Regions from separate parts of the Klebsiella terrigena genome, predicted to be linked through region 1. Evidence: predicted binding sites of a transcription regulator. Region 1 holds the regulator's gene; each other region holds the start of a gene.

Region 1 (10,335 bases):
AGCAGATTTCCATGGTGGGGAACGACCTGAAGCTGGATAGCGGCGTTGGCGTTTGCGGCAAAGAGGGCCAGAGCGTGCCGGTTGGCGTCGGTCAGCCGACGCTGAAGGTCGATAAGCTCACCGTCGGCGGCACTGCCTGAGTATCTTCAATACGCCTTCGCATTCGTCGAAGGCGTAACCTTTCCCGTACTTATCCCGCCGCACGTTATCGCCAGCGGCTAGTGGTCAAGCCCGCGGCCGTGCATCCCCTGATAAATTTTCGCCACTTCGACAAAATATTCGGTCAGGTAGTTAATGCACACCTGTACCTTCAGCGGCAGCTTGTCTTTTTCGGTATAGAGCGCGTACACCGGGCGGGGATCCGACTGATAGCTTGGCAGCAGGATCTCAAGCTCCCCGCGGTTGATCTCTTCGATCGCCCACATGAGCGGAACGTAAGCGACGCCGACGCCGGCGCTCAGCCAGCGCACCAGCGTCATCGGATCGTTAGTGACGAAGCGCCCCTGCGGGATCAGCTTCGTCGAGATCCCTTCTGGCGCGATGATTTCGAATTCGTTATCCGGACGCACGCTGTATTCAAGCCAGGAGTGGCTGGCGAGATCCGCCGGCTTTTCCGGGATCCCCGCCTGCTGCAGGTAGCTCTTTGCCGCGCAGAGCACCATCGGCATCGACCCCAGACGACGTGAAAAGAGGCTGGAATCCTGCAGCGCGCCGACGCGAATAACCACGTCCAGGCCGTCGGCGATCAGGTCCGGTGCCGGGATCCCGGTGACCAGATTAACCGACAGTCCGGGGTACTCTTTGAGCATGCCTGCGGTAATGTGGGACAGGACATTCTGTGCCATAGTTGAAGAGCAGCCGACGCGCAGCGTGCCGATTGGCGTGTTGTTAAACGCGTAAAGCTGCTCGTGGACGTCCTGGGCTTCATGCAGCATTCGGCGGCAGCCCTGATAATAAATTTTCCCGGCTTCCGTTAAGGCAAGGCTGCGGGTGCTGCGGTTAAGCAGCTTTACCTGCAGCTCATCTTCCAGCCTGGATACGGTTTGGCTGATTGAAGATACGCTCATCTGGAGCTGGCGGGCCGCGGCGGTAAATGAACCCAGTTCAACCACTCTGGCAAAAACGGACATGCGTTTTAGTCGTTCCATTGTTCACTCTGACTTAAAAGTGATTTAGATCACATAATATAGATCATGCTGCAATTGTTACGTTACTATATTGTTAGCTACATAATAAATGCTTCACGCTTACCACCTGTACGCTTCTTATCAAGGTCATCATGAGTCTGTTTCCTGTCATCGTGATTTTCGGCTTGTCGTTTCCGCCGATCTTCTTTGAGCTGTTAATATCGCTGGCCGTTTTCTGGCTGGTGCACCGACTGCTGGTTCCTACCGGCATCTATGACTTCGTCTGGCACCCTGCACTGTTTAATACCGCGTTATATTGCTGCCTTTTTTATCTGATATCGCGTTTGTTCGTTTGAGGTTGATGTGAAAACACTAACAAGAAATATCCTCCGTACCGCAATCACTGTGATACTGGTTATCCTGGCATTTGTCGCAATTTTTCGCGCGTGGGTCTACTACACCGCATCGCCGTGGACGCGCGATGCGCGCTTTAGCGCCGATATCGTGGCCATCGCCCCCGACGTCTCGGGGCTGATTTCGCAGGTTAACATCAAGGATAACCAGCTGGTTAAGCAAGGTCAGGTTTTATTCGTGATTGACCAACCGCGCTACCAGAAGGCGCTTGAAGAGGCCGAGGCCGACGTCTCCTATTACCAAACTCTGGCCCAGGAAAAGCGCGTTGAGGCCGGCCGTCGTAACCGGCTCGGCGTTCAGGCAATGTCCCGGGAGGAGATAGACCAGGCCAATAACGTCCTGCAGACGGTGGAACACCAGCTGGCGAAATCGGTGGCAAGCCGCGATCTGGCGAAGCTCGACCTGCAGCGGACGGTTATCCGCGCGCCGGCCGACGGCTGGGTGACCAACCTCAACGTCTACAGCGGTGAATTTATTACCCGCGGCTCTACGGCGGTGGCGCTGGTGAAACAGGATACCTTCTACGTGGTGGCCTACCTCGAAGAGACCAAGCTGGAAGGCGTACGTCCGGGCTTCCGGGCGGAGATCACCCCGCTGGGCAGCAGCAGCACGATCAAAGGGACGGTTGACAGCATTGCCGCCGGGGTGACCAACGCCAGCAGCAGCAGCGATGCAAAAGGCATGGCCTCCGTGGACTCGAACCTCGAGTGGGTGCGCCTGGCGCAGCGCGTACCGGTGCGTATTCGTCTCGATAAGCAGCAGGGCAATATTTGGCCGGCGGGAACCACCGCAACGGTGGTGATCACCGGCAAAGAGGACCGCGACGTCCGGCAGGCGAATTTCTTCCAGAAACTGGCCCTGCGCCTGCGTGAGTTTGGTTAATCGTCATGGGGATCTTCACAATCGCCCCCCGGCACCTCCGCTTTGCCATTAAGCTGGCATGCGCGGTGGTGCTGGCACTCTTCGTTGGCTTCCACTTTCAGCTGGAAACGCCCCGCTGGGCGGTGCTGACGGCGGCAATCGTTGCCGCGGGCCCGGCGTTTGCGGCCGGCGGAGAGCCCTATTCGGGTGCCATTCGCTATCGTGGGATGCTGCGTATCGTCGGCACCTTTATCGGCTGTATTGCGGCGCTGGCTATTATCATCCTGATGATCCGCGCCCCGCTGCTGATGATGCTGGTGTGCTGCCTGTGGGCCGGCTTCTGCACCTGGCTCTCTTCGCTGGTGCGGGTTGAAAACTCCTACGCATGGGGACTCGCGGGCTATACCGCGCTGATCATTGTTATCACTATTCATACCGATCCGATGCTGGCACCGCAGTTTGCCGTCGAGCGCTGCAGCGAGATCGTGGTCGGTATCGTCAGCGCCATCGTGGCGGACCTGCTGTTTTCGCCGCGGTCGATCAAAAAAGAGATCGACCTCGAGCTGGATAACCTGCTGGTCGAACACTATCGCCTGATGCAGCTCTGCGTGGCGCATGGCGACAGCGCAGTGGTGGACAAAGCCTGGGGAGCGTTGGTTCGTCGGACCAGCGCGCTGGAAGGCATGCGCGGAAACCTGATTATGGAGTCCTCGCGCTGGGCCAAGGTGAACCAGCGGCTGAAGGCGATTAATACGCTCTCCCTGACGCTGATCACCCAGGCCTGCGAGACCTACCTAATCCAGAATTCACGCCCGGAAATGGTGACGGATGATTACCGCGAGCTGTTCGCCGAGCCGGTTGAGAGCGTGCAGGATGTCCATCGCCAGCTGAAGAGAATGCGCCGCTTTCTGACCTGGAAAGGGGAGCATAATACGCCGGTCACGATCTATAGCTGGGTCGGCGCCGCGACGCGCTATCTGCTGTTAAAAAGGGGCGTGGTCGGCAATACCAAAATTAGCCGCATTGAAGATGAGGTGCTGCGGGGCGAAGTGGTCATCAAGGCCGAGTCAGCCGAGCGCCACCATGCGATGGTGAACTTCTGGCGAACCTCCATTTCGTGCATTCTCGGCACCTTGTTCTGGCTGTGGACCGGCTGGACCTCCGGCAGCGGGGCGATGGTGATGATCGCCGTAGTCACGGCGCTGGCGATGCGCCTGCCGAACCCGCGTATGGTGGCGCTGGACTTCCTCTACGGGATGCTTGTGGCGCTTCCGCTGGGGGCGTTTTTCTTCCTCGTGATTATGCCCGCGACGCAGCAGAGCATGCTGCTGCTGTGTATTAGCCTGGCGGTAATGGCATTCTTCATCGGGATTGAAGTACAGAAGCGGCGGCTGGGTTCGATGGGGGCGCTGGCCGGTACCATCAATATCCTGGTGCTGGATAACCCGATGCAGTTCCAGTTCAGCCAGTTCCTTGACAGCGCGTTAGGCCAGATAGTCGGCTGTTTCCTCGCGCTGATGGTTATCCTGCTGGTGCGGGATAATTCGCGGGAGCGCACCGGGCGCGTGCTGCTCAATCAGTTTGTCTCGGCGGCGGTGTCATCGCTCACCACCAATACCGCCAGGCGCAAAGAGAACCATCTGCCGGCCCTCTATCAGCAGCTCTTCTTATTGCTGAGCAAGTTCCCGGACGATATTGCCCGTTTCCGCCTGGCGCTGACGCTGATTATTGCTCACCAGCGCCTGCGCGATGCGCCGGTGCCGGTTAACGACGATCTGTCGGCATACCATCGCCAGCTGCGCCGCACTGCGGATCACGTTATCTCCGCAGGCAATGACGACAAGCGTCGACGCTACTTCTCCCGCCTGCTCGATGAGCTGGATATTTATCAGGAGAAGCTACGGCTCTGGGAAGCCTCGCCGCAGGTGACGGAGCCGGTCCGACGGCTGGTGGAGATGCTGCGTAAGTATCAGCATGTGCTGACAAATAGCTAAAAACTAAAAACCGACGCCTGAAGCGTCGGTTTTTTTATCGCTATACTTATTCATCAACGGTACCCCTTCGATTGAGAAATATAAGGATGGTAAAGCGACCGTCCGGCGGTATGGTATTTAGCGGGGAATGGCTGCGGGTTTTTAGCGGGGGCGGGCGATGACGGTCTACACGTTTGATTTCGATGACATAGCGGAACAGCAGGATTTCTATCGCGAGTTTTCACGCGTCTTTGAGCTGGGTCGGGAGAGAGTAAACAACCTAGATTCGCTCTGGGAAGCGACCACCGGTGGTCTGCTGCCGCTACCGCTGGAGATTGAGTTTATTCACTTGAGCGATAAGCAGCGACGGCGCTTTGGCGCGTTGATCCTGCTGTTTGATGAAGCGGAAGAAGAGCTGGAAGGGGAGCTGCGTTTTAATGCCAGACAGGCATAAAAAAGCCCCCGACAGGCGGGGGCAAGTCGTCGGACAAGACGACGAGGGTTTATTTGTACAACTCAGCCGTAGCGTGCCAGCTGTCGCCGGTACGGGCTTCAATAATACGGTAGCTGCTGGCGCCTTCTTTAGCGGCTTTCGCCGCCAGTTCCTGGCGCATATCCATCGGCGCGCTGCCTACCTGCGAGACAGAAACGGTGCCCATGGACTGTAGATTTTGAGCCTGTTCGGCGTTGACCTGCTGTACGGCGGCGCTTGCGCCGAAGGAGAGTACGGAAGCCAGGCCCAGGGATGCGATGATCATTGCAGTTTTCATAATTTTTACTCCAACCATGTTGATTGCAGCGGCGGGAGGTTTGCGATGTACCTGGGCCGCTGGAGATATTCTGTATTCAGTTAATAACCGACTGTCGTTAACGCTTATTTATAAAGCTCTGCCGTTGCGTGCCAGTGGTCACCGGTGCGCGCTTCGATAATGCGATAGGAAGAAGCCCCTTCCTCCTGCGCTTTTTTGTTCAGCATTTCGTGCATATCCATCGGGGAAGCACTTACCGCGCCGACGGAAACGGTGCCGATTGACTGACGGCCTTGAGCCTGATCGCTGTTGATTGAATCAGCGGCAAAAGCGCCAAAAGAGAGCACGGACAGGATACTGAGTGCAGCTACGGTTGTTTTGATTTTCATGATGTTCACCTCGTCGAATCTTTTTATTGAGGGCTCTTTGTTTCGTGACCCTCATCACAAAATCAAGTATACACTAATCACCAAAAATATTAATACCGTGCTAATTGTTTTGAGTGTAAATAATTACATAGAAATGTCTTTTTTATAACGTATAAGAATTAGAAATGTCATTTATTAGCCGCAGGCGCCCGCTATTTCTAATAAAATCATACGGATGGGTGTATTTGATATTTTGTGCGTTTTCGGTCCATTCATTCAGTAAAGGAATGTATAGGCGTGAAAAACCACACTAAATGTTAAAAAAATGCTGCATTTTTTGAAGGGCCCTCCGGCGGCAGCCAGAGGGTGAGGGAGAGGGCTTAGAGTTCTTGCTCAAACAGGACCAGAATCGCGTCGTGCAGATCTTTGACGGTAAAGCCTCTGGCCGGGGTGGTAAAGATGGTGTCATCGCCGGCAATACTGCCGAGGATGCCTTCCGCTTTACCCAGGGAGTCGAGAAGACGCGCGATGAGCTGCGCTGCGCCTGGGCTGGTATGGATAACCACGACGGCGTCGTTATAGTCGATGTCCAGTACCAGGTTTTTCAGCGGGCTGGACGTCGTCGGAACGCCAAGCTCGGCAGGCAGACAGTAGACCATTTCCATTTTGGCATTGCGGGTGCGTACCGCGCCAAATTTTGTGAGCATGCGCGAGACTTTCGATTGGTTGATATTATCGAAACCTTCTTCCTGCAACGCCTGGACGATTTCACCTTGAGAGCTGAATTTTTCTTCTTTAAGCAGTAGTTTAAATGCTTTAACCAGTTCTTCTTGTTTTGCCGAACTTCGCATAAGTCACCCAGATTATGGTGGTAAAAACAACATCATTATGCATAATCATGAATTTTTATGCAAATAATCCGCAAGGGGATAAAGTAAATAATGTTATGAAGGGGGCATATTTTAGCAAATAACCCTGCTAAGGAACATGCCTTCATCACGGGGCGTAAATAGCTGTAAAAGTAAATTAAATGTTATGAGATTGGTGTTGTTTTGCCGAACAGGCTGGGTGTATTGTAACCACTAGTCGGTCCGGTACTACGCTTTGCTGGATGGTCAGTCTCAGGGATGAAAATGCGAAGCGGATGCATCGCTGCGCACCAGAACGCATTCTTCAACCATACTTATTGTAATTGTTCATCTTGTGAATTAAGGTCCAGGCGACGGAGTAACGAAAGACTATATTAACCATAATAAGGAGTTTAGGATGAAAGTTGCAGTCCTCGGCGCCGCTGGTGGAATCGGCCAGGCGCTTGCCCTACTACTTAAGACCCAACTGCCTTCAGGTTCAGAACTCTCGTTGTACGACATTGCTCCGGTAACCCCGGGCGTGGCGGTTGATCTTAGCCATATCCCTACCGATGTAAAAATCAAAGGTTTCTCCGGTGAAGACGCAACCCCGGCGCTCGAAGGCGCTGATGTGGTGCTGATTTCCGCTGGCGTTGCGCGCAAGCCAGGAATGGATCGCTCCGATTTATTTAACGTTAACGCCGGTATCGTGAAAAATCTGGTTCAGCAGATTGCCAAAACCAGCCCGCAGGCCTGCATCGGTATTATTACCAACCCGGTGAACACGACGGTGGCGATTGCGGCAGAAGTGCTGAAAAAAGCCGGCGTTTACGATAAGAACAAGCTGTTTGGCGTCACCACGCTGGACATTATCCGCTCTAATACCTTTGTCGCTGAGCTGAAAGGTAAATCCTCATCTGATGTCGAAGTGCCGGTGATTGGCGGCCACTCTGGCGTCACAATCCTGCCGTTACTGTCACAGATTGCTGGCGTAAGCTTCAGCGAACAAGAGGTGGCAGACCTGACGAAACGTATTCAAAACGCCGGCACCGAAGTCGTTGAGGCCAAAGCCGGTGGCGGATCGGCAACCCTCTCTATGGGCCAGGCGGCAGCGCGTTTCGGCCTCTCGCTGGTCCGCGCGATGCAGGGCGAGAAGGGCGTGGTGGAATGCGCCTATGTTGAAGGCGATGGCCAGTACGCGCGCTTCTTCTCACAGCCGCTGCTGTTGGGCAAAAATGGTGTAGAAGAGCGTCGTTCGATTGGCACGCTCAGCGCGTTTGAACAACAGGCACTGGAAGGCATGCTCGATACGCTGAAGAAAGATATCGCCCTGGGCGAAGATTTCGTTAATAAGTAACTGTTCTGATTTGCGAATGATATAAACGAGCGGGCAGCCTTGCCCGCTCGCTGTTTTAAAGCCTCTGCTGGTCCACTCGCCTTTAATTGTTATCAAAATGTGATCGCCTCTGCAACTTCTGCAATCCCTTCCTGATTCTTGATTTTTTGGTCACGCTACGACCGAATTTCCACCCGGCTCTTAAGGCGGCGCGGCTTTTGGCTGGCTTATATTGATTCCACCTTGCCGCCATCACCGGGAAAAACATGACCTCCTTAATGCTAAAGCGCAGTGATTACTTCGCGAGTGCCGCCCATCCGGTGGCGGTGGAACATCGTTGTCCGCAGGATATCTTCCCTCTACATCGCCATGATTTTGATGAAATTGTCATCGTCTGGCGCGGTAATGGACTGCATATCTGGAACGGGCTGCCGTACCGCATTACCTACGGCGACGTGCTGTACGTGACCCAGCAGGATAGCCACTATTATCAGTCGGTCGATAACCTCGAGCTGGGCAACATTCTGTTTTGCCGCGACCGCCTGCGCCTGGGCACCGACTGGCACAATCTGCTGCCCGGCACGGAAACCCACCAGCAAAGCCGCAGCTGGCGATTGACCCGGGAGTCGCTGGCATTAATTCGCCAGCACGTCGAGCGCCTCGCTGGGGAATGCAGCAAGCGGGAGCCCCTCTCTTTACGCCTGACCGAGTCGATATTTCTCGAACTGGTACTTTTGCTAATGCGCCACCGCTACGCGCCGGACACGCTGGCTTCTCGTGCCCGTCAGGATATCGATCTGGTCATTGCCAGCCTCGGCTCGCGGCTGAATGAGAAGTTTGAGCTGGAGTCCCTCTGCGCGCAGCACCAGCTTTCTCCGCGTTCGGTGCGCGACGCTTTCAAACAGATAACCGGTATGACCATCAGCCGCTATCAGATGCAGCGCCGCCTGTGCCGCGCCATTACGCTGCTCGGCACCAGTGAACTCTCCATTGCAGAAGTGGCAGCGGTGAGCGGATTTAGCGACAGCAACTACTTCGCGGTCATCTTTCAGAAAACCTTTAATCAGTCCCCCAGCCACTGCCGGCGAGCGCTGCAGGAACGGGGCCCGGGACGCGGTCATTTTCCTTTCTCAGAAGATTTATCCTCATCAGGAGATAACCTATGAACACACCCGTCGTGCTTAATGCCGCGCTATTTGGTATCGGGCTCAATACCTACTGGCCACAGTTCAGCGGCCTTGAGCAGCGCCTACTGGGCTATTTGCAGGAGATTGAAGGGCAGCTCTGCGCGCCGTCGATCGATATCATCAACGGCGGGCTGGTCGATTCGCTGGAGAAAAGTGATGCGCTGGCCCGGCGCCTCAGGCAGTTTTCCCCGGACGTCATCGTGATCGCCATCAGCACCTACGCCCTGAGCTCGACGGTGCTGCCGCTGGTGCAGCAGTTTAGCGTGCCGGTGCTGATCCTCGCTCTCCAGCCCGAGCGCTCCTTGCCGTATAGCGTGATTCGCGATCTGCCCGATCGCGGGGCGCGCACCGGCGAGTGGCTGGCGCATTGCCAGGCATGCAGCGCGCCGGAGCTGGCGAACGTGTTTAATCGCGCCGGGATCCGCTGGGAAATGATCGTCGGGGCGCTGCATAACGATCCTCACGTCTGGCGTGAAGCCGGCGCCTGGCTGACGGCGCTGACCCTGAAAAAGCAGCTGGCGCAGACGCAGATTGGCGTGCTGGGCCACTACTACAACGGCATGTACGACGTCTATTCCAACATGACGAACCTCTCGGCAAAGCTTGGCGTGCGCTTCCAGCCGCTGGAGATGTGCGAGTTGCTGAGCTGGCGCGAGCAGGTTTCCGCCAGGCAGATAGAAGAGAAGCTGCGGGAAATAAAAGAAACGCTGGTCATCGATGACAGCTGCGATGAGCAGGAGCTGCGGCGAGCCACGCACACCGCCGTCGCCCTCGACAGCCTGGTCCAGGAAAACAAACTGCACGCGCTGGCTTATTACTACGAAGGCACGCCGGGCAGCGCCCATGAAAATATTGTCACCTCACTGATTGTGGGCAACACGCTGCTCACCGGACGAGAGATTCCGGTCGCCGGGGAGTACGAGGTTAAAAACGTCATCGCGATGAAAATTCTCTCGCTGCTGGGTGCCGGAGGCTCGTTTGCTGAACCTTACGGCATTGATTTTGATGATGATGTTGTGCTGTGGGGACACGATGGTCCGGCGCATCCGGCCATGGCGGAAGGAGAGGTGCGTCTTGTTCCTTTGCCGGTTTATCACGGCAAGCCCGGCAAGGGGATCTCAATCCAAATGAGCGTACGCAACGGGCCGGTCACCTTTCTGTCGGTGGTAGAAGACGTCAACAACCGGGTGATTTTGCAGTACGCCGAAGGGGAGTCGTTGGCAGGTGAAGTGCTGGATATCGGCAATACCAACAGCCGCTACCGTTTCGCCTGCGGCGCCAGGACCTTCACCGAAAGCTGGTCGCGCGGTGGGGCTGCTCATCACTGCGCCATCGGCATCGGCCACCACGGTGCAACGCTTGAAAAGCTTGCTGGCCTGCTCGGCGTGGCGGCTACCCGCATTGTATAACCGCAAAGGAGAACCTGTATGAGTGCAAAAATTGGTATTTTCGCTATCGGCCTTGAGGCTTAC
Region 2 (10,335 bases), 630 kb from region 1:
CCTGGCTGCCGAGGAGATCGGCGCAGTGGCTGAGCAGGCCGATCGCTATGTAGCGCGCGGTTTGCTGCTCCTGCGGCTGCATCTGCATTTCATTGAGCGCCTGCAGCAGAAAGGAGCCCACGCGAGGACCGCGGCGCGGCGTCTGCACTCTCTCTTCAATATGCAGCGTTTCGCCGTCCCAGCGCTGAAGGGTGAACTCCAGCTGCTGCTTACCAAACTGAATGCTCAACGCGGTGCAGGGCGCCTGCCACTGCGCAAGATCCCAGCCGCCTGCGGGGATATACAGCACATCATAGCGGCAAAGCAGCGCCGGCTCGGCCTTGATGCCGGGATCGCCGCGCTGGCCTTCGAGGATAACGTCGAGGCGCGGAAAATCGACCTGCAGCGCCAGCCCCGAGGCCGGGCGATGCTCGGTGGTAAAGCGAACCTGCCTGATTGCCGTCGGGCCGTTAATTAAAGCATCGATGTGCTGACTGAGATGGCCGTCCATTCCTGCTCCTTAAAAAGCGCACGTTTTTATCATACCCGACATCGCGGGAAGGGCCAAAGTCGGGCGAATCTGCGCGCATCAGATGTTGCACAACATAAATGTTATGTTATATCGTAACTATCGATTGCAAAAGTTAACTCAGGAGAGAGTGATGACCAGAAAGATACCCGTATTTGCGCTTGGCGTTGGCATGCTGCTGGCCGGTAGCCAGGCTTTTGCTCACGGGAACCACAGCCACGGTCCGGCATTGACCGAGGCGGAAGTTAAGGCGAGCGAAGGTATTTTCGCCGATAAAGACGTTAAGGATCGCCCGTTAAGCGACTGGGATGGTATCTGGCAATCGGTGAATCCGTATCTGCTCAAGGGGGACCTGGATCCGGTGCTGGAGCAGAAGGCCAAAAAAGCGGGGGCGAAAAGCGTCGCCGAGTATCGGGAATATTATAAGAAGGGGTACGCCACCGACGTTGACCAAATTGGGATTGAAGACAACGTGATGGAGTTCCACGTCGGGAAAGAGGTTAACGCCTGTCGGTACGCCTATTCCGGCTATAAGATCCTGCAATATGCTTCCGGCAAGAAGGGCGTGCGCTATTTATTTGAGTGCCAGCAGGCAGACTCGAAAGCACCGAAATTCGTCCAGTTTAGCGATCACACAATTGGCCCGAGAAAATCGCAGCACTTCCATATTTTTATGGGCAATGATTCACAGGAGTCGCTGCTGAAAGAGATGGATAACTGGCCGACGTACTACCCCTACGCGCTGCATAAAGAGCAGATTGTCGACGAGATGCTGCACCATTAATAAAAATCCCCGGGTAGCGCGCATACGGCGCTATCCGGGGATTTATGCTGACGAAGGGCGGAGGTTAGCCGGTGTTACGCATACCCGCAGCCACGCCGGCGATGGTGACCATCAGCGCCTGCTCAACGCGCGGGTCCGGATCCTGGCCCTGCTCTTCCGCCAGACGCGAACGGTGCAGCAGCTCTGCCTGCAGGACGTTCAGCGGGTCGGTATAGATATTACGCAGCTGGATAGACTCGGCAATCCACGGCAGGTCAGCCATCAGATGAGAATCGTTGGCGATATCGAGTACCACGTTAATACCTGAAGAGAGCAGCTCGCGCAGCTCGCTGCCGAGGCCCCACAGCTCCGGTTTCACCAGGCGCTGATCGTAATATTCCGCCAGCCACAGGTCGGCCTTCGAGAACACCATTTCCAGCATCCCAAGACGGGTTGAGAAGAACGGCCAGTCGCGACACATGGTCTCCAGCTCGCTCTGTTTGCCATCTTCCACGACTTTCTGCAGCGCGGCGCCGGCGCCCAGCCAGGCCGGCAGCATCAGGCGGTTCTGCGTCCAGGCGAAGATCCATGGGATCGCGCGCAGAGACTCTACCCCGCCGGTAGCGCGGCGTTTCGCCGGGCGTGAGCCGAGCGGCAGTTTGCCCAGCTCCTGCTCCGGGGTGGCGGAGCGGAAGTAAGGTACGAAGTCTTTATTTTCACGCACGTAGCCGCGGTACATTTCACAAGAAATGTCGGACAGCTCGGCCATGATATTGCGCCACTCCGGTTTGGGTTCCGGCGGCGGCAGCAGGTTCGCTTCCAGAATCGCGCTGGTATACAGCGACAGGCTGCTGATGGTGACTTCCGGCAGACCGAACTTGAAGCGGATCATCTCGCCCTGCTCGGTGACGCGCAGGCCGCCTTTCAGGCTGCCTGGAGGCTGGGAAAGCAGCGCCGCGTGCGCCGGGGCGCCGCCGCGGCCGATAGAGCCGCCGCGACCGTGGAACAACGTCAGCTCAATCCCGGCTTTTTCGCAGGTTTTGATCAGCGCGTCCTGAGCCTGGTACTGCGCCCAGGAAGCGGCCATGACGCCCGCATCCTTCGCCGAGTCAGAGTAGCCGATCATGACCATCTGTTTGCCCTGAATAAAGCCGCGATACCAGTCGATATTCAGCAGCTGGGTCATCACGTCGTTGGCGTTATTGAGGTCGTCCAGGGTTTCAAACAGCGGAGCAACCGGCAGCGCGAAGCCAATACCGGCCTCTTTGAGCAGCAGGTGTACGGCCAGCACGTCAGACGGCGTCTTCGCCATGGAGATCACGTAAGCGGCAATGGATCCGTGCGGCGCTTCGGCGATCACTTTGCAGGTATCGAGAACTTCGCGGGTTTCATTGCTTGGCTCCCACTGACGCGGCAGCAGCGGACGCTTGGAGTTCAGCTCGCGGATCAGGAACGCCTGCTTGTCGGCTTCTGACCAGCTTTCATAATCGCCGATGCCGAGATAGCGGGTCATTTCGCCCAGCGCTTCGGTATGGCGGGTGCTTTCCTGACGAATATCGATACGTACCAGCGGCACGCCGAATGACTTCACGCGGCGCAGGGTATCGAGCAGCTCGCCGTTGGCGATAATGCCCATACCGCAGGCCTGCAGGGATTTATAGCAGGCGTAAAGCGGCTCCCACAGCTGTTCGTTCTGGGTAATCAGGCCCGCGGGTTTCGGCAGCTTCTGCCCTTTCAGGCGCGCTTCCAGCCACGACTGCGTATCCATCAGCTGGGTGCGCAGCTTTTTCATCAGATAGCGGTACGGTTCCTGTGCCCCTTCGGCGCCGGCCATTTCACGCAGCTCGTCGGTACATTCGACCATCGACAGCTCGGAAATCAGCAGCTGGATATCTTTGAGGAACAGATCGGTGGCTTTCCAGCGGCTGAGCAGCAGCACGTGGCGGGTGATATCGGAGGTCACGTTTGGGTTACCGTCGCGGTCACCGCCCATCCAGGAGGTGAAGCGCACCGGGACGAAATCAACCGGCAGCTGATAGCCGAGGTTCTCTTCCAGCTGTTCGTTCAGCTCGCGCAGGTAGTTCGGCACGCCTTCCCACAGGCTGTTTTCGACGACCGCAAAGCCCCATTTCGCCTCATCAACCGGCGTCGGGCGATATTTGCGGATTTCATCGGTATGCCATGACTGGGCGATCAGCTGGCGCAGGCGGCGCATCAGCTGGTGGTGCTCGTAGTCAGCGATCTCTTTGTTATCGAGCTGCTTCAGGCAGTTATTCACTTCCACCATTTTGTGGATCAGCGTGCGGCGGGTGATTTCGGTCGGGTGGGCGGTTAATACCAGCTCCAGCGACAGGGACTCCACCGCTTTTTTAATGGTGTCTTCGTTGAGATGGGATTGGCCTTTGAGCTTTCTCAGGGTACGGGCAATCACTTCCGGATTGCTGGCCGCTTCACCGTTTGGCGAAATGCTGTGGTACTGCTCAGCGGTATTGGCCAGGTTCAGAAACTGGCTGAAGGCGCGCGCTACCGGCAGCAGCTCGTCGTTGGACAAGTTTTGCAGCGTGGTGAGCAGTTCCTGGCGATTGGCTTCATTGCCCGCGCGAGAAGACTTGGACAATTTACGGATAGTTTCGACACGTTCAAGAATGTTCTCTCCCAGTGCATCCTTGATGGTATCGCCCAGCACTTTACCGAGCATACTGACATTACTACGCAAAGCGGAATATTGTTCGTTCATGTTACCCCAGACACCCCATCTCATTTTATTTTGTTATATCCGCGACTCGGCAACGATGAGTCGCGGATAAGCAGCCGTCTTTTATAAAGCCACGTAAAAACCCCCACGTCAATTGTTGCGAAATCGCTTCAGCAAACGAATAAATGGCGGCAATTTGCGAAATTTAACTCAGAGGTCGCTTGATAAGCATTGCTTATGGAAATGTGACAATTGTCACTGTCCCGCCCCTGGATACAGGGCGGGAAAAGCGCGATTTTAGTGCCAGCAGAAATGATGCACGACCTGGGTTATCAGCTCGCGGGTCGGCTTAATAAACCGGGTTTCCAGATATTCGTCCGGCTGGTGGGCCTGGTTGATTGAGCCAGGACCGAGAACCAGCGTCGGGCAGATAGTCTGGATAAACGGCGCTTCGGTACAGTAGTTGACGACCTCGGTTTGTGCGCCGAGCAGTTTTTCAACCACCTGTACGAGCTGATGATCCGGCGGGCATTCGTAGCCGGGGATTGGCGGATGGAGCTCGCTCACGGTTAAACGACCCGGCCAGCGTTCGCTGACCGGCGCCAGCGCTTCATCCAGCAGCCCGTTGAGATCGTTGAGAGTCATGCCCGGCAGCGGACGAATATCCATATGCAGCTCGCAGCAGGCGCAGATGCGGTTAGATGCGTCGCCGCCGTGAATCGATCCGAGGTTGAGCGTCGGGTAGGGTACGGTGAAGGCGGCAAAGTGGTAGCGCTCCTTCAGCGCATCGCGCAGCTGCATGATGCGGCCAATGGCGTCGTGCATGAGCTCAATGGCGTTAACCCCGCGCGCCGGATCGCTGGAGTGACCCGACTGGCCCTGCACGCGAACGGCGGTGGAGATATGGCCCTTGTGCGCTCGCACCGGCTGCAGGGACGTTGGTTCGCCGATAATCGCGCAGTCCGGGCGCAGCCGGGTGGTTTCGGCAAAGTAGCGGGCCCCGGCCATGCTGGTCTCTTCATCGGCGGTGGCCAGAATATAGAGCGGCTTTTTGAGTTTACTGACGTCAACATCGCGCAGGGCGTCAAGAATAAAGGCGAAGAAGCCCTTCATGTCGGCGGTGCCGAGACCGTAAAGCTTGTTGTCGTGCTCGGTAAGGGCGAACGGATCGCGGGTCCAGCGGCCATCATCGAACGGCACGGTATCGGTATGCCCGGCGAGCAGCAGGCCGCCGGCGCCCTGGCCGGTGCTGGCCAGCATGTTAAATTTATTGCGCGTATCCGGCACCGGCTGAACTTCGACATTGAAGCCAATTTCGCGAAACCAGCCTGCCAGCAAATTGATTAAAGTCTCATTGCTCTGATCCAGCGACTCTTCGGTTGCGCTGATGGAAGGTGTGGCGATCAATGCGCGGTAAATCTCGATGAACGGCGGTAAATTGTTTTTCATTGTTGACACACCTCGGGTCATGATAGTATCAATATTCATGCAGTATTTGTGAATAAAAATACATTATCGTTGAGCGTAAGAAAACCCATCGAATGTAAGGAAATACTCTTACGGCTCAACAGGGTGAGGAAGATAACGGTCTTCCCAGGCAAACAGATGTAAGAAGGTGAAGAGCCCCAATGTTGAATACGCTGATAGTGGGTGCCAGCGGCTATGCCGGCGCAGAGCTAGTGACCTATGTAAATCGCCATCCTCATATGACCATAACCGCTTTGACGGTCTCCTCGCAAAGTAATGATGCGGGGAAATTAATTTCCGATTTACATCCGCAGCTGAAAGGCATTGTCGATCTGCCGCTGCAGCCAATGTCAGATATCAGCGAATTTAGCGACGGGGTGGATGTCGTTTTCCTCGCGACCGCTCATGAAGTGAGCCACGACCTGGCGCCGCAGTTTCTTGCCGCCGGCTGCGTGGTGTTCGATCTCTCCGGCGCGTTCCGCGTGAACGACGGCGCCTTCTACGAGAAATATTACGGCTTTACCCATCAGCATCCGGCGCTGCTTGAGCAGGCGGTATATGGCCTGGCCGAGTGGAGCGTCGAGCGGCTGAAAGAGGCCAGTTTAGTCGCCGTTCCCGGCTGCTACCCGACCGCGGCCCAGCTGTCGTTAAAACCGCTGATCGATGCCGGGCTGCTGGATCTGACTCAGTGGCCGGTGATCAACGCGACCAGCGGCGTGAGCGGAGCGGGCCGTAAGGCATCGATCGGCAACAGCTTCTGTGAAGTGAGCCTGCAGCCGTACGGCGTCTTCACCCATCGTCATCACCCGGAAATCTCTACTCACCTTGGTGCTGAGGTTATTTTTACCCCGCATCTGGGCAACTTTAAGCGCGGCATTCTGGAAACCATCACCTGTCGCCTGAAGCCGGGCGTGAGCAAAGAGCAGGTGGCCGCCGTTTTCCAGCAGGCTTACGCCGATAAACCGCTGGTACGTTTATACGATAACGCGCTGCCGGCATTGAAAAACGTCGTGGGTCTGCCATTCTGTGATATCGGTTTTGCGGTCCAGGATCAGCATATCATCGTGGTCGCGGCGGAAGATAACCTGCTTAAAGGCGCAGCGGCGCAGGCAGTACAGTGCGCGAATATTCGTTTCGGCTTCGCTGAGACGCAGTCTCTTATTTAAGGTGTGATGATGAACCCATTAATTATCAAACTCGGCGGCGTGCTGCTGGATAGCGAAGAAGCGCTGGAGCGCCTGTTTACCGCGCTGGTGAACTACCGTGAAACGCATCAGCGTCCGCTGATTATCGTGCACGGCGGCGGCTGCGTGGTCGATGAGCTGATGAAGCAGCTTAACCTGCCGGTAAGCAAGAAAAATGGGCTGCGGGTAACGCCGGCGGATCAAATCGACATTATTACCGGCGCGCTGGCGGGCACCGCCAATAAAACGCTGCTGGCGTGGGCGAAAAAGCACGGCATTGCCAGCGTAGGCCTGTTCCTCGGCGATGGCGATAGCGTTAAGGTGACCCAGCTTGCCGAAGATCTGGGGCACGTTGGCCTGGCCCAGCCGGGCTCGCCGGCGCTGATTAATACCCTGCTGGCGGGCGGCTACCTGCCGGTGGTGAGCTCTATCGGCGTAACCGATGAAGGGCTGCTGATGAACGTCAACGCCGATCAGGCCGCGACCGCGCTGGCGGCTACGCTCGGCGCCGATCTGATCCTGCTTTCCGACGTCAGCGGTATCCTGGATGGCAAAGGTCAGCGCATCGCGGAGATGACCGCGGAGAAGGCGGAACAGCTGATTGAACAGGGTATTATTACCGACGGCATGATCGTAAAAGTGAACGCCGCGCTGGATGCGGCACGCGCGCTGGGTCGCCCGGTGGATATTGCCTCCTGGCGCCACGCGGAGCAGCTGCCGGCGCTGTTTAACGGCACGCCGATCGGCACGCGTATTCTGGCCTGATTGAAAACATTTGCAGACGGGGAGCGCAGGGCTTCCCGGCAGAAATAAACAAATTTGAAGGAATCACATTATGGCACTTTGGGGCGGGCGTTTTACTCAGGCAGCAGATCAGCGGTTCAAACAGTTCAACGACTCTTTGCGCTTCGACTATCGCCTGGCGGAGCAGGATATCATTGGCTCTGTTGCCTGGTCCAAAGCGCTGGTGACGGTTGGCGTGTTGAGCGTCAGCGAACAGCTGGAGCTGGAAGAGGCGCTGGGCATCCTGCTGGAAGAGGTGCGGGCTAACCCGCAGCAAATCCTTGAAAGCGATGCTGAAGATATTCACAGCTGGGTGGAAGGCAAGCTGATCGACAAAGTCGGCCAGCTGGGTAAGAAGCTGCATACCGGCCGTAGCCGTAACGATCAGGTGGCGACGGACCTCAAGCTGTGGTGCAAGGACACTATCGCCGAGCTGCTTTCTGCGAATCGCCAGCTGCAGGGCGCGCTGGTTGAAACGGCGCAGAGTAATCAGGATGCCGTGATGCCGGGCTACACCCACCTGCAGCGCGCGCAGCCGGTGACCTTTGCCCACTGGTGCCTGGCCTATGTAGAGATGCTGGCGCGCGATGAAAGCCGTCTGCAGGACTCCCTGAAGCGCCTCGACGTTAGCCCGCTGGGCAGCGGTGCGCTGGCGGGGACCGCCTATGAAATCGATCGCGAGCAGCTGGCCGGCTGGCTGGGCTTCGCCTCGGCGACCCGCAATAGCCTCGATAGCGTCTCCGACCGTGACCACGTGCTGGAGCTGCTTTCCGGCGCCTCGATTGGGATGGTGCACCTGTCGCGTTTTGCTGAAGATCTGATTTTCTTTAATACCGGTGAAGCGGGCTTTATTGAGCTGTCCGATCGCGTGACCTCCGGCTCATCCCTGATGCCGCAGAAAAAAAACCCGGACGCGCTGGAGCTGATCCGCGGCAAGTGCGGCCGCGTTCAGGGCGCGCTGACCGGTATGATGATGACGCTGAAAGGCCTGCCGTTGGCCTACAACAAAGATATGCAGGAAGATAAAGAAGGGCTGTTTGACGCGCTCGACACCTGGCTTGACTGCCTGCATATGGCCGCGCTGGTGCTGGACGGCATTCAGGTGAAGCGTCCGCGTTGCGAAGAAGCGGCGCAGCAGGGTTACGCCAATGCGACCGAGCTGGCGGATTACCTGGTGGCGAAAGGCGTACCTTTCCGTGAAGCGCACCATATTGTCGGCGAAGCGGTAGTCGAGGCGATTGCGCAAGGTAAGCCGCTGGAAGCGCTGGCACTGGCCGACCTGCAGAAATTTAGCAGCGTGATTGCCGATGATGTCTACCCGATTCTGTCGCTGCAGTCCTGCCTGGATAAGCGCGCGGCCAAAGGCGGCGTTTCGCCGAAGCAGGTTGCGCAGGCGATCGCCGATGCGCAGCAGCGCCTGGCGTGAACCGCTAGCCCGCTGGCCCTGAGCGGTGTCTCAGGCAACGAAAATGAGAAGCTCGAGCGATGCTCGGGCTTTTTTATGCAAAAAAAAGCGGACACGAGGTCCGCAAAAGTTCACGTTGGCTTTAGTTGTTCGGTTAGGGAAAGCGCTGAGGCTATACGGTGATGTTCTGATACCGGCCTCGTTTCTGGGTTTATTATTGAACAGAAAACTTGATAGGGATAATCGTTCGTTGCTATGCTATCTATCGCCATGAACTATCATGGCGACGGAGGATGAATAATGAATATTCGCGATCTTGAATACCTGGTTGCGCTAGCCGAGCACCGCCACTTCCGGCGCGCGGCGGACTCTTGCCACGTCAGCCAACCCACGCTTAGCGGGCAAATCCGCAAGCTGGAGGATGAGCTTGGGGTCATGCTGCTGGAGCGTACCAGCCGTAAGGTTCTGTTTACCCAGGCGGGGCTGCTGCTGGTGGATCAGGCGCGTACGGTGTTGCGCGAAGTAAAAGTGCTCAAGGAAATGGCAAGCCAACAGGGCGAGACAATGTCCGGGCCGCTGCATATTGGCTTGATCCCAACGATTGGCCCATATCTGCTGCCGCAGATTATCCCGATGCTGCACCAGACTTTTCCCAAGCTGGAAATGTATCTGCATGAAGCCCAAACCCATCAGCTGCTGGCCCAGCTGGATAGCGGCAAGCTTGACTGCGCTATCCTGGCGCTGGTTAAAGAGAGCGAAGCCTTTATTGAGGTACCGCTGTTTGATGAGCCGATGATGCTGGCTATCTATGAAGATCATCCGTGGGCCAACCGCGACCGCGTGCCGATGTCCGATTTAGCCGGGGAAAAGCTGCTGATGCTGGAAGATGGCCACTGCCTGCGCGATCAGGCGATGGGCTTCTGTTTTGAGGCCGGCGCCGATGAAGATACCCATTTCCGCGCCACCAGTCTTGAAACGCTGCGTAACATGGTTGCTGCCGGGAGCGGAATTACCCTGCTGCCTGCGCTCGCGGTGCCGCAGGAGAGAAGACGCGATGGCGTGGTGTACATTCCGTGCATTAAGCCTGAGCCGCGACGCACCATTGGGCTGGTTTATCGCCCCGGTTCGCCGCTGCGCAGCCGCTATGAACATCTGGCGGAGGCCATCCGTAGCACCATGGATGGCCACTTCGATGAAGCGTTAAAACAGGCGGTTTAAGCCATTTAACGCCGCTACCCGATAGGCTTCCGCCATCGTCGGGTAGTTAAAGGTGGTGTTGACGAAGTACTCAATGGTGTTACCGCCACCTTTCTGCTCCATAATCGCCTGGCCGATGTGAATAATCTCGGCCGCGCGCTCGCCAAAGCAATGAATACCCAGGATCTCTTTGGTTTCCCTGTGGAACAGGATTTTCAGGGTTCCCACGCTCATCCCGACGATCTGCGCGCGCGCCAGATGCTTGAACTGCGCGCGGCCCACTTCATAAGGGACCTTCATGGCGGTCAGCTGCTGTTCGGTTTTACCCACCGA
Region 3 (10,335 bases), 530 kb from region 1:
CCGCGATCAGCTGGCGTCGGTGGAGGCCGGCGCGGTGCTGGGGGATATTTGCGCATGGGTGAGTGCGGGCTATACCGCCGAGCGCGCGGCGCAGCTAAAGCGGCTGACCGGCCTGCCGGTGCCTGCCGGCGAGGGCGAGGCGGCGGGTGCCCTGCGCGACAGCCTGTGCCTACTGCAAAAAAGCTATCGTTTTGGCAGCCACTCCGGCATCGGTAGCCTGGCCCGGGCGGTGAACGCCGGCGATCGGCATGGGGTCAAGACGACCCTGCGTCAGCCTTTCGACGACATCGTGCTGCGCCCGCTAAGCACCACCGAGGAGTATGAAGCGATGCTGACGCAGGCGCAGGCCGGCTACGATCGCTATCTCCGGCTGCTGCGCGAGCGGGCGGATCCGGAGGCGGCGATCGCCGCTTTCGGCGAGTTTCGGCTACTGTGCGCCCTGCGCGAGGGGCCCTACGGCGTCAGCGGGCTGAACGAACAGCTGGAGCGGATGCTCAATCGTAAGCGGGCTATTGCGCTGCCGCGGCATTCGCGCTGGTATGAGGGCCGGCCGGTGATGATCTCGCGTAACGATAGCGCGCTGGGGCTGTTTAACGGTGATATTGGCATTGCGCTGGAAAGGGGAGACGGGCTTCGCGTCTGGTTCCCGATGCCGGATGGCAGCATTAAGTCGGTGCAGCCCAGTCGCCTGCCGGAGCACGATACCGCCTGGGCGATGACGGTGCATAAATCCCAGGGCTCGGAGTTTGACCACGCGGCCCTGATTTTGCCTTCCCGCAGCGTGCCGCTGGTGACGCGTGAGCTGGTGTATACCGCGATAACCCGCGCCAAACGGCAGCTGTCGATTTATGCCGATGAGCAGGTGCTGACTCAGGCTATCGTGGCGCGCACCGAACGGCGCAGTGGGCTGACGGATATCTTCGCCAGCGGCGGGTAGCCTCGGCAGTTCAACTGCTTCCTCTTTGCCAGCCTGCGCTACGCCTGCCGGCAAAGGGGAACGCTCACTCAGCCAAGATCGGCCATCATCACCTTGGAGCGGCGCTGATAGTTGTACATCTCTTTCTTACTTTCCGGCAGCAGGTCGATATCCACCGGCGTAAAGCCGCGCTCCTGGAACCAGTGGATGCTGCGGGTAGTCAGCACGAACAGTTTGCTTAGCCCCATCTGTTTTGCCTGGGTCGCGATGCGGTTCAGCAGCACTTCCCCACGCGATGAGCTGCGGTAGTCCGGATGGACCGCCACGCAGGCCATTTCACCGATTTTCTCTTCCGGGAACGGATAGAGCGCGGCGCAGGCGATTGTCGTGTTGTCGCGCTGAATAATGGTGAATTTATCTATTTCCATCTCCAGCTGCTCGCGGGAGCGGCGCACCAGAATTCCCTGCTGCTCCAGCGGGCTTATCAGCTCAAGAATACCGCCAATATCGTTGATGGTGGCGCGGCGGATCTGCTCGGCGCTCTCCATGACGATCTGGGTACCGATACCGTCGCGCGAGAACAGCTCCTGCAGCAGAGCGCCATCCTCCTGGTAGCTGATCAGGTGGCAGCGGCGCACGCCGCTGCGGCAGGCTTTCACCGCACCGCGCAGGAAACGCACGGTACCGGAGTTGTAGTCCTCTTCCGCTTCCAGCTCTTCAACCCGAGCCTGGGCTTCGTTCGGGAACAGCTCGGGAACGATCTCACCCTCCTGGCTGTACACCCCTTGCGAAGAGCAGAAGCCGATCATTTTTTCCGCTTTCAGCTTAATGGCCAGCTGGGTGGCAATCTCTTCGGAAGTCAGGTTAAAGCTTTCGCCGGTGACCGATACCGCAACCGGGCCCATCAGCACGATGGCGCCGTTATCAAGCTGGCGGTGGATCGCTTCTTCATCGATACGACGAATGCGCCCGCTGTGGCAATAATCGACGCCGTCATCCACGCCAAGCGGTTGGGCAATAATGAAATTACCGCTCACGACGTTAATGTGGGCGCCCTGCAGCGGGGTGTTATTGAGGCTCATCGACAGGCGCGCGGTAATTTCCAGCTGCAGCATGCCGGCGGCCTGTTTAACCAGTTCGAGGGTTTTGGCGTCAGTCACGCGCGTTTGCTTATGGTAAAGCGGCTCGTGATGATGCTCGGCCAGGTTAGCGTCTATCTGAGGGCGCGCGCCATAGACCACCACCAGGCGAATGCCCAGGCTATGTAATAGGCCAATGTCATTGACTATACTGGAGAAATTTTCATGCTCGATGGCTTCGCCGCCCAGCATGATAACAAAGGTTTTTCCCCGATGGGCGTTAATATAGGGAACTGAATGGCGGAATCCTTCTACCAGTTCGGTGCGACGTTCCTTCACCATGACCACAACCCTCAATGCATGATTATTCGTAATAAGTGTATTTTTATTCTGTTTTGCGCGTAAACGCAAGCCAAAATTTGTCACCAATATGCGAAAGAACTGTGACTTAACGCGTGCTACCAAAGATTGTTTACCCTTTTATTGATGACAGGTTATACGGCTTTCGTTAAAGTTTCCGGTCAATCTGTTTGTTTTGGATACGAAAGCGTTTTTATTGCTTGGGAGTGGCATGCCGGGATACAAGTCAGGATTAAGCCGTCGCCGTTTTTTACAGGGGGCGAGCGCCATGTGGTTAATGAGCGTCAGTCCGGTTGGTTTAGCCGCCGTTGCACAGGTCGTCGCGGTGCGCGTCTGGCCGTCGTCAACCTATACGCGCGTTACGGTGGAATCCAACCATGTGCTGAAATATCGGCAATTTGCATTGAGCAATCCGGAGCGGCTGGTGGTCGATCTGGAAGGGGTCAACCTTAATTCCGTGCTAAAGGGCATGGGAACCAGCATTCGCGACGACGATCCCTATATTAAGTCCGCCCGCGTCGGCCAGTTCGATCCGCAGACGGTGCGCATGGTGTTTGAGCTTAAACAGAACGTGAAACCGCAGCTCTTTGCCCTCGCGCCGGTTGCCGGTTTTAAAGAGCGTCTGGTGATGGATCTCTATCCGTCTACGGCGACCGACGTGCAGGATCCGCTGCTGGCGCTGCTGGAGGATTACAACAAGGGCGATCTCGATCGTCAGGTGCCGCCGGCGGAAAGCGGGCCGAAGCCGGGTAAAGCCGGGCGCGACCGGCCGATTGTGATCATGCTCGATCCGGGACACGGCGGGGAAGACTCCGGCGCGGTGGGTAAATACCACACCCGTGAGAAAGACGTGGTGCTGCAGATCGCCCGGCGGCTTCGGGCGCTGATCGAAAAAGAGGGAAATATGAAGGCCTATATGACCCGCAATGAAGATGTCTTTATTCCCCTGAAGGTGCGCGTCGCCAAGGCGCAAAAACAGCGTGCCGATCTGTTCGTCTCGATCCACGCCGATGCCTTTACCAGCCGACAGCCGAGCGGCTCTTCGGTATTCGCGCTCTCAACCAAAGGCGCCACCAGCACCGCGGCTAAGTATCTGGCGCAAACCCAGAACGCCGCCGATCTGGTGGGGGGCGTCAGCAAGAGCGGCGATCGCTACGTCGACCATACGATGTTTGATATGGTGCAGTCGCTGACCATCGCCGATAGCCTGAAGTTTGGTAAGGCCGTGCTGCAGAAGATGGGCAGAATTAATAACCTGCACAAAAACCAGGTGGAACAGGCCGGCTTTGCGGTGCTGAAAGCGCCGGATATCCCGTCGATCCTGGTCGAAACCGCGTTTATCAGCAACGTGGAGGAGGAGCGTAAGCTGAAAACGGCGACCTTCCAGCAGGAAGTTGCCGAGTCGATACTGGCGGGGATTAAGGCCTACTTCGCCGATGGCGCAACGCTGGCAAGGCGTGGTTGATGAAAGGAGCGGGAGATGGCCCTGTTAAAGAGCGCCCACGGCGGCAATACGCGAGAGGCGGCGGCGCTGCTGGGCATTCAGCCCGCACAGCTGCTCGATTTTAGCGCCAATATTAATCCGCTGGGCATGCCTGAAAGCCTCAAACGCGCCCTGATCGCTAATCTTGACCGCGCGGAGCGCTATCCCGACGTGGACTATCAGCAGCTGCACGAGGCGCTGGCAGAGCATCACCATATTCCCGCCTCGTGGATCGTCGCAGGCAATGGCGAAACCGAATCTATTTTCACCGTCGTAAGTGGCCTGAAGCCGCGTCAGGCGATGATTGTAGTGCCCGGTTTTGCCGAATATCGCCGCGCGCTGAGCGCGGTAGATTGCGCGATCCGCGAGTTCGCCCTGCGGGAAGAGGACGGCTGGCAGCTGACCGAGGCCCTTCTCGCGGCTCTGACGCCGGACCTCGACTGCCTGTTCCTCTGTACGCCCAATAACCCAACCGGACTGCTGCCGGAGAGCCACCTGCTGGCGGCGATTGCCGCGCGCTGCAAAGCGCTAGACATCGCGCTGATCCTCGATGAGGCTTTTATCGATTTCATTCCCGACCAGCCGGGGTTTATTCCTCTGCTGCGCGATAACCCACATATCTGGGTACTGCGCTCGCTGACCAAGTTCTATGCCATCCCCGGCCTGCGGCTGGGCTATCTGGTCAACGGCGATGAACGCGCCGTCGCCAGGATGCGCGAGCGGCAGATGCCGTGGTCAATAAACGCGTTTGCCGCGCTGGCGGGGGAAATTATTCTGCAGGATAGCGCCTACCAGCAGAAGACCTGGCGCTGGCTGGCGGAAGAAGGCCGGCGTTTTTACCAGCAGCTCCGCCAGCTTCCCGGCCTGACGGTCTATCCGGGCCAGGCAAACTATCTGTTTCTGCGCGCCGATATTCCTGGCATCGACCTGCAGTATGCCCTGCTGCAGCAGCACATTTTGATACGCAGCTGCGCCAACTACCCCGGCCTCGGGGCGGGCTATTTCCGCGTGGCGATCCGCAGCGCGGAAGAGAATCAGCGGCTGCTTGCGGCGCTGGCGAAGATCCTGCCCGTCGGCGTCTGACTTCGCAAGCCGCCGGCGCATCGGTGTGGCATAATGCCGTTCCTTATTGCGCGAACGGCAGAGCCTCAGGATGCTTTCGCGATATCAACCAACGGGTGCCAGCGACGGGAGCCAAAATTCCCCGCCGCTGCGATGCTGACGCTAAGCCAGAAATCCTGCCTGTTGGTTATCACCAACAACCTCGGTGGTAAGTAGGGTGCTCAGAGGCGTACCGGCGAAAGCGTACCGCTGTTGCACCTTTGCCCTCCGACCACCCTGAACAGGAACCGGGTATGGCGGCAAGACTCCATTCATCTATTCCCGTACGCCGACAGGCGTCTTCGAGGCTCGCGCGATGACGCTACTTGCCTGGAGCGTCGCCTGGCTCCTCGATCTCATCATCGGCGACCCCCCGCGCTGGCCCCACCCGGTACGCTGGATTGGCCACCTCATTACCGCCACGCAACGCGTCGTCAGGCGCTACTGCCGCAGCGACAGGGCGCTACGCATCGGCGGAGGGCTGATGTGGCTGGCGGTGGTAGGGCTGACGTGGGGCGTTTCCTGGGGCGTACTGACGCTGGCGGAAAGCATCCATCCCTGGCTCGGCTGGGTGATTGAGGTGTGGATGATTTTTACCCTGCTGGCCGGCCGCTGCCTGGCAACCTCCGCCCGCGATGTTGAGCGTCCGCTGCGCGAGGGGGACCTGGCGCAGAGCCGCGAGAAGCTCTCGTGGATTGTCGGGTGGGACACGTCTCAGCTCCAGCCGGAGCAGATTAACCGCGCGGTGGTGGAGACGGTGGCGGAGAACACCGTCGATGGCATTATTGCCCCGCTCTTCTTCCTGCTGATCGGCGGCGCGCCGCTGGCTATGGCCTACAAGGCGGTGAATACCCTCGATTCAATGGTGGGCTACAAGCACGAAAAGTATCGCGCTATTGGCATGGTCAGCGCCCGCCTTGATGATGTTGCCAACCTTATTCCCGCCCGTCTGAGCTGGCTGCTGCTGAGTATGGCGGCCTTCTTATGCCGCAACGATGGTCCCGGAGCGGTACGTATCGGCTGGCGGGATCGCTATAACCACAGCAGCCCCAACTGCGGATGGCCGGAAGCCAGCGTGGCCGGCGCGTTGGGGATTCGGCTGGGCGGTCCAAACAACTATTTTGGCCAACGGGTAGAAAAGCCGTGGATTGGCGACGACGTGCGCGACATTTCAGTCGACGATATCCCCCGCACGATCCGGCTGATGTGGGTGGCATCAACCCTGGCGCTGGCGCTGTTTATGCTGGCGCGCTATCTGCTGGCCGGCGCGGCATGAACGCCGCGGCTATAGCGAAAGATGAGCTTAATGCGAAGGCGACAGAACGCGATAAAGGAGGCCCCATGACGCGGGCAATTATGTTGCAAGGTACGGCATCCGACGTGGGAAAAAGCGTGCTGGTGGCGGGACTGTGCAGAATTTTTTACCAGGACGGCCTGCGCACGGCGCCGTTTAAATCACAGAACATGGCGCTGAACTCGGGCATCACCGCCGATGGCAAAGAGATGGGACGGGCGCAGATCTTCCAGGCCGAAGCGGCGGGCATCGCGCCGGATGTGCGCATGAACCCGATACTGTTAAAGCCAACCAGCGATCTCAACGCGCAGGTGGTGCTGATGGGAAAAGTGGCGACCCATATGGACGCGGTGAGCTACCACGAGTACAAGCCGCGCCTGCGCGAGCAGATCCTTGAGGTTTACCGCAGCCTGGCGCAGGAGTATGAGGTGCTGGTTCTCGAGGGCGCCGGCAGCCCGGCGGAGATCAACCTGCGCGATCGCGATATCGTTAACATGGGCATGGCGGAGATGGCGCAGTGTCCGGTGATCCTCGTTGCCGACATCGACAGAGGCGGCGTGTTTGCCGCCATCTACGGGACGCTGGCGCTGCTTGAGGAGCAGGAGCGCGCCAGGGTGAAAGGGGTGATCATCAATAAGTTCCGCGGCGATGTGGCGCTGCTGTACTCGGGCATCGAACAGATTGAGACTTTGACCGGCGTTCCGGTGCTGGGCGTGCTGCCGTGGCTGGAGGTCGATCTGGAAGATGAAGATAGCGTGGCGTTGCAGAAGGGAAAATACCTGAGCACCGCGCCGCGGGAGATTGAGATTGCAGTGGTTCAGCTGCCGCATACGTCCAACTTCACCGATTTCAACGCGCTGGCGGCGCAGCCGGACGTGCGCGTGCGCTACGTTCGTCATCCCCAGGATCTGACGACGAGCGACCTGGTGATCCTGCCCGGCAGCAAAAATACGCTGGGCGATCTGCGGTGGCTGCGCGAAAGCGGGATGGAGCAGGGCGTGCTGCAGGCACATCAGCAGGGGATTCCGCTGCTGGGGATCTGCGGCGGTTACCAGATGCTTGGCGAGACCATCTTCGATGACGTGGAGTCCGGGCTGGGCATGTTGCCCGGCCTGGGGCTGCTCAATACCGTAACGCACTTTGCCCGCCATAAAACCACGACGCTGGTTGAGGCGACGATGGCGGCTGCGCTCCCTGGCTGGCTGACGGGCGCCTCCGCGCTGCGCGTGCGCGGCTACGAAATTCATATGGGTGAAACGACCCGGCAAGGCGACTGCCGGCCGCTGCTGCAGCTGGAAAAAGAGGGGCGGACGGTGGCGGACGGGGCGATGACGGACGACGGGCTGGCGTTTGGTACCTACCTGCACGGCCTGTTCGACAGCGATGATTTCACCCGCGCGCTGGTCAACGGCCTGCGTCAACGCAAAGGCCTGGCGGCGCTGGATAGCACCCTCCACTACGCGCAGTACAAGTCGCAGCAGTTCGATATTCTGGCGGATGCAATGCGTCAACATATTGATATTGAAAAAATTTACCACATTATGCAGCAGCATCAGGAGCCATCATGCTGATTCTGGTCACCGGCGGCGCGCGCAGCGGGAAAAGCCGTCACGCCGAAGCGCTGATCGCCGGCTCACCGCAGGTTTTGTATCTCGCCACCTCGCAGATTTTTGATGAGGAGATGGCCGCGAGGATCCAGCATCACCGCGATAGCCGACCGGCGCACTGGCGCACCGTCGAGCGCTGGCAGCATCTTGATAAGCTGATTGCCCCGCACGACGATCCTAACGAAGCTATTTTGCTGGAGTGTATCACCACCATGGTCACCAACCTGCTGTTTGCCTGCGGCGGTGACAGCGATCCCGATGGCTGGGATTATGCGGCCATGGAGCGGATGATTGATGACGAGGTCCACTCGCTGATCGCCGCCTGCCAGCGCTCTGCGGCGAAGATCGTGGTGGTCACCAACGAAGTGGGAATGGGGATTGTCCCCGAGAATCGCCTTGCGCGGCATTTTCGCGATATCGCCGGTCGGGTTAACCAGCGCCTGGCGGCGGCTGCGGATGAGGTCTGGCTGGTGGTATCAGGTATTGGAGTCAAAATAAAATGATCAAACTATTTTGGGCAACGCTCTCTTTTCTCAGCCGTTTACCGGTACCGGAGCGCTGGTCGCAGGGGCTGGATATCGACCGCTACGTTCGCGGTATTGTCACCTTTCCCGTGGTCGGCGCGCTGCTGGGCTTGCTGAGCGGCCTGGTATTTCTCGCCGTGCAGGCGTGGTGCGGCATCCCGCTGGCGGCGCTGTTTGCCGTACTGGCGCTGGCGCTGCTCACCGGCGGCTTCCACCTCGACGGACTGGCCGACACCTGCGACGGGGTGTTTTCCGCCCGCCGTCGTGAACGGATGCTGGAGATTATGCGCGACAGCCGGCTGGGAACCCACGGCGGGCTGGCGCTGATTTTTGTGCTGCTGGCGAAGGTGCTGGTGGTCAGCGAGCTGGCGCTGCGCGGCACGCCGATGCTGGCGGCGCTGGCGGCAGCCTGTGCGGTAGGGCGGGGAGCCAGCGTGCTGCTGATGTACCGCCACCGCTATGCGCGGGAAGAGGGGCTGGGCAACGTGTTTATCGGCAAGGTGAGCGGGCGACAAACCTGCGTAACCCTGGGGCTCGCGGTTATTCTCGCGGCGGTGCTGCTGCCGGGCATGAGCGGAGTGGCGGCGCTGGCGGTCAGCGTGGCGGCGATTTTCATTCTCGGTCAGCTCTTAAAGCGCACCCTCGGTGGGCAAACCGGCGATACGCTGGGAGCGGCCATTGAGCTCGGCGAACTGATCTTCCTGCTGGCCCTGCTGTGAGCCACGCTGCGCCATTGCTGCACGCGGCGATGGCGCACCAGGCGATGAGGCCGGATCTGAGTATTGCTGCTAAGAAAGGTCGTTCGGGGCCGTGAACCGGCGGGCAGAAGCTATCGTGCGGGAAGCGCAGAAACAAAAAAACACCCGGGAGGGTGTTTATTGTGTTGGTTGCGGGGGCCGGATTTGAACCGACGACCTTCGGGTTATGAGCCCGACGAGCTACCAGGCTGCTCCACCCCGCGTCCGTCTTTACTCTTCATCGAGTAAACTTGCATCAGATTTTAATTGGTTGCGGGGGCCGGATTTGAACCGACGACCTTCGGGTTATGAGCCCGACGAGCTACCAGGCTGCTCCACCCCGCGTCCGTCTTTACTCTTCCATCGAGTAAAGCTTACTTCTCTGATTTTAATTGGTTGCGGGGGCCGGATTTGAACCGACGACCTTCGGGTTATGAGCCCGACGAGCTACCAGGCTGCTCCACCCCGCGTCCGTGGATGCGCACTATACTCTGCTAACGTTTTGATGCAACCCTTTTTCAGCTAAATCGATAATTTTGTAATGAATGGTGTAGAAAGAACCGTTTTTAGCGCGTTTTTTAGCCGATTTTGTATTTGTGCTGCTTTATCGCATTTCAATAGCCCTGGCGGTTTGTTATCTTCCCTCATCACGAACCGGTACTAAGCGGCAAAAGAAGAGATACCATGAAAGGATGTTGGGCAAAGTATGTGGCAACCGGAGCAATACTGGCGATGCTCGCCGGCTGCTCCTCGAAACCGACCGATCGCGGTCAGCAGTATAATGAAGGAAAGCTTACCCAGCCGTTTTCACTGGTTAACCAACCTGATGCGGTCGGCACGCCAATTAACGCGGGCGACTTCTCCGAACAGGTCAGGCAGATCCGCAGCGCCTCTCCGCGCCTCTATAATAGCCAGAGCAACGTCTATAACTCCCTGCAGCAGTGGCTAAGCGCCGGCGGCGATACCCGCACGCTGAGCCAGTACGGCATTGACGCCTGGCAGATGCAGGGCGCCGATAGCTACGGCAACGTGCAGTTTACCGGCTACTACACCCCGGTGGTGCAGGCGCGCCACACCCGCCAGGGTGAGTTCCAGTATCCTATTTACCGCATGCCGCCGAAGCGCGGCAAGCTTCCGTCCCGCGCCAGCATCTACGCCGGCGGGCTGAGCGACAGCTATATCCTGGCCTACAGCAACTCGCTGATGGACAACTTCATTATGGATGTCCAGGGCA

The links. The regulator ArgR, encoded in region 1, controls arginine synthesis, uptake and breakdown. The targets are predictions, from matches to a motif close to ANTGAATAAAAATACANT.
Region 2: the regulator ArgR is predicted to act here: its motif matches at 5,463-5,480, upstream of argC (N-acetyl-gamma-glutamyl-phosphate reductase).
Region 3: the regulator ArgR is predicted to act here: its motif matches at 2,372-2,389, upstream of argA (amino-acid N-acetyltransferase).

The regions. Positions count from the first base shown of each region.
Region 1 covers NZ_CP050508.1:480,478-490,812, forward strand. The annotation lists gene tldD (metalloprotease TldD) at 1-140, shown strand, start outside; gene aaeR (HTH-type transcriptional activator AaeR) at 219-1,148, opposite strand; gene aaeX (p-hydroxybenzoic acid efflux pump operon protein AaeX) at 1,280-1,483, shown strand; gene aaeA (p-hydroxybenzoic acid efflux pump subunit AaeA) at 1,491-2,423, shown strand; gene aaeB (p-hydroxybenzoic acid efflux pump subunit AaeB) at 2,429-4,396, shown strand; gene HCK03_RS02300 (barstar family protein) at 4,554-4,829, shown strand; gene yhcN-B (DUF1471 family stress response protein YhcN-B) at 4,879-5,145, opposite strand; gene yhcN (peroxide/acid stress response protein YhcN) at 5,250-5,513, opposite strand; gene argR (transcriptional regulator ArgR) at 5,873-6,343, opposite strand; gene mdh (malate dehydrogenase) at 6,759-7,697, shown strand; gene HCK03_RS02325 (helix-turn-helix domain-containing protein) at 7,943-8,842, shown strand; gene HCK03_RS02330 (arabinose isomerase) at 8,839-10,272, shown strand; gene HCK03_RS02335 (sugar isomerase) at 10,291-10,335, shown strand, end outside.
Region 2 covers NZ_CP050508.1:5,452,969-5,463,303, reverse strand. The annotation lists gene HCK03_RS25585 (helix-turn-helix transcriptional regulator) at 1-490, opposite strand, end outside; gene zinT (metal-binding protein ZinT) at 642-1,292, shown strand; gene ppc (phosphoenolpyruvate carboxylase) at 1,357-4,008, opposite strand; gene argE (acetylornithine deacetylase) at 4,264-5,415, opposite strand; gene argC (N-acetyl-gamma-glutamyl-phosphate reductase) at 5,595-6,599, shown strand; gene argB (acetylglutamate kinase) at 6,606-7,382, shown strand; gene argH (argininosuccinate lyase) at 7,453-8,826, shown strand; gene oxyR (DNA-binding transcriptional regulator OxyR) at 9,106-10,023, shown strand; gene sthA (Si-specific NAD(P)(+) transhydrogenase) at 10,006-10,335, opposite strand, start outside.
Region 3 covers NZ_CP050508.1:1,013,337-1,023,671, forward strand. The annotation lists gene recD (exodeoxyribonuclease V subunit alpha) at 1-937, shown strand, start outside; gene argA (amino-acid N-acetyltransferase) at 1,006-2,337, opposite strand; gene amiC (N-acetylmuramoyl-L-alanine amidase AmiC) at 2,567-3,820, shown strand; gene cobD (threonine-phosphate decarboxylase CobD) at 3,836-4,921, shown strand; gene cbiB (adenosylcobinamide-phosphate synthase CbiB) at 5,256-6,215, shown strand; gene HCK03_RS04905 (cobyric acid synthase) at 6,281-7,804, shown strand; gene cobU (bifunctional adenosylcobinamide kinase/adenosylcobinamide-phosphate guanylyltransferase) at 7,798-8,343, shown strand; gene cobS (adenosylcobinamide-GDP ribazoletransferase) at 8,340-9,083, shown strand; tRNA gene HCK03_RS04920 (tRNA-Met) at 9,249-9,325, opposite strand; tRNA gene HCK03_RS04925 (tRNA-Met) at 9,370-9,446, opposite strand; tRNA gene HCK03_RS04930 (tRNA-Met) at 9,495-9,571, opposite strand; gene mltA (murein transglycosylase A) at 9,786-10,335, shown strand, end outside.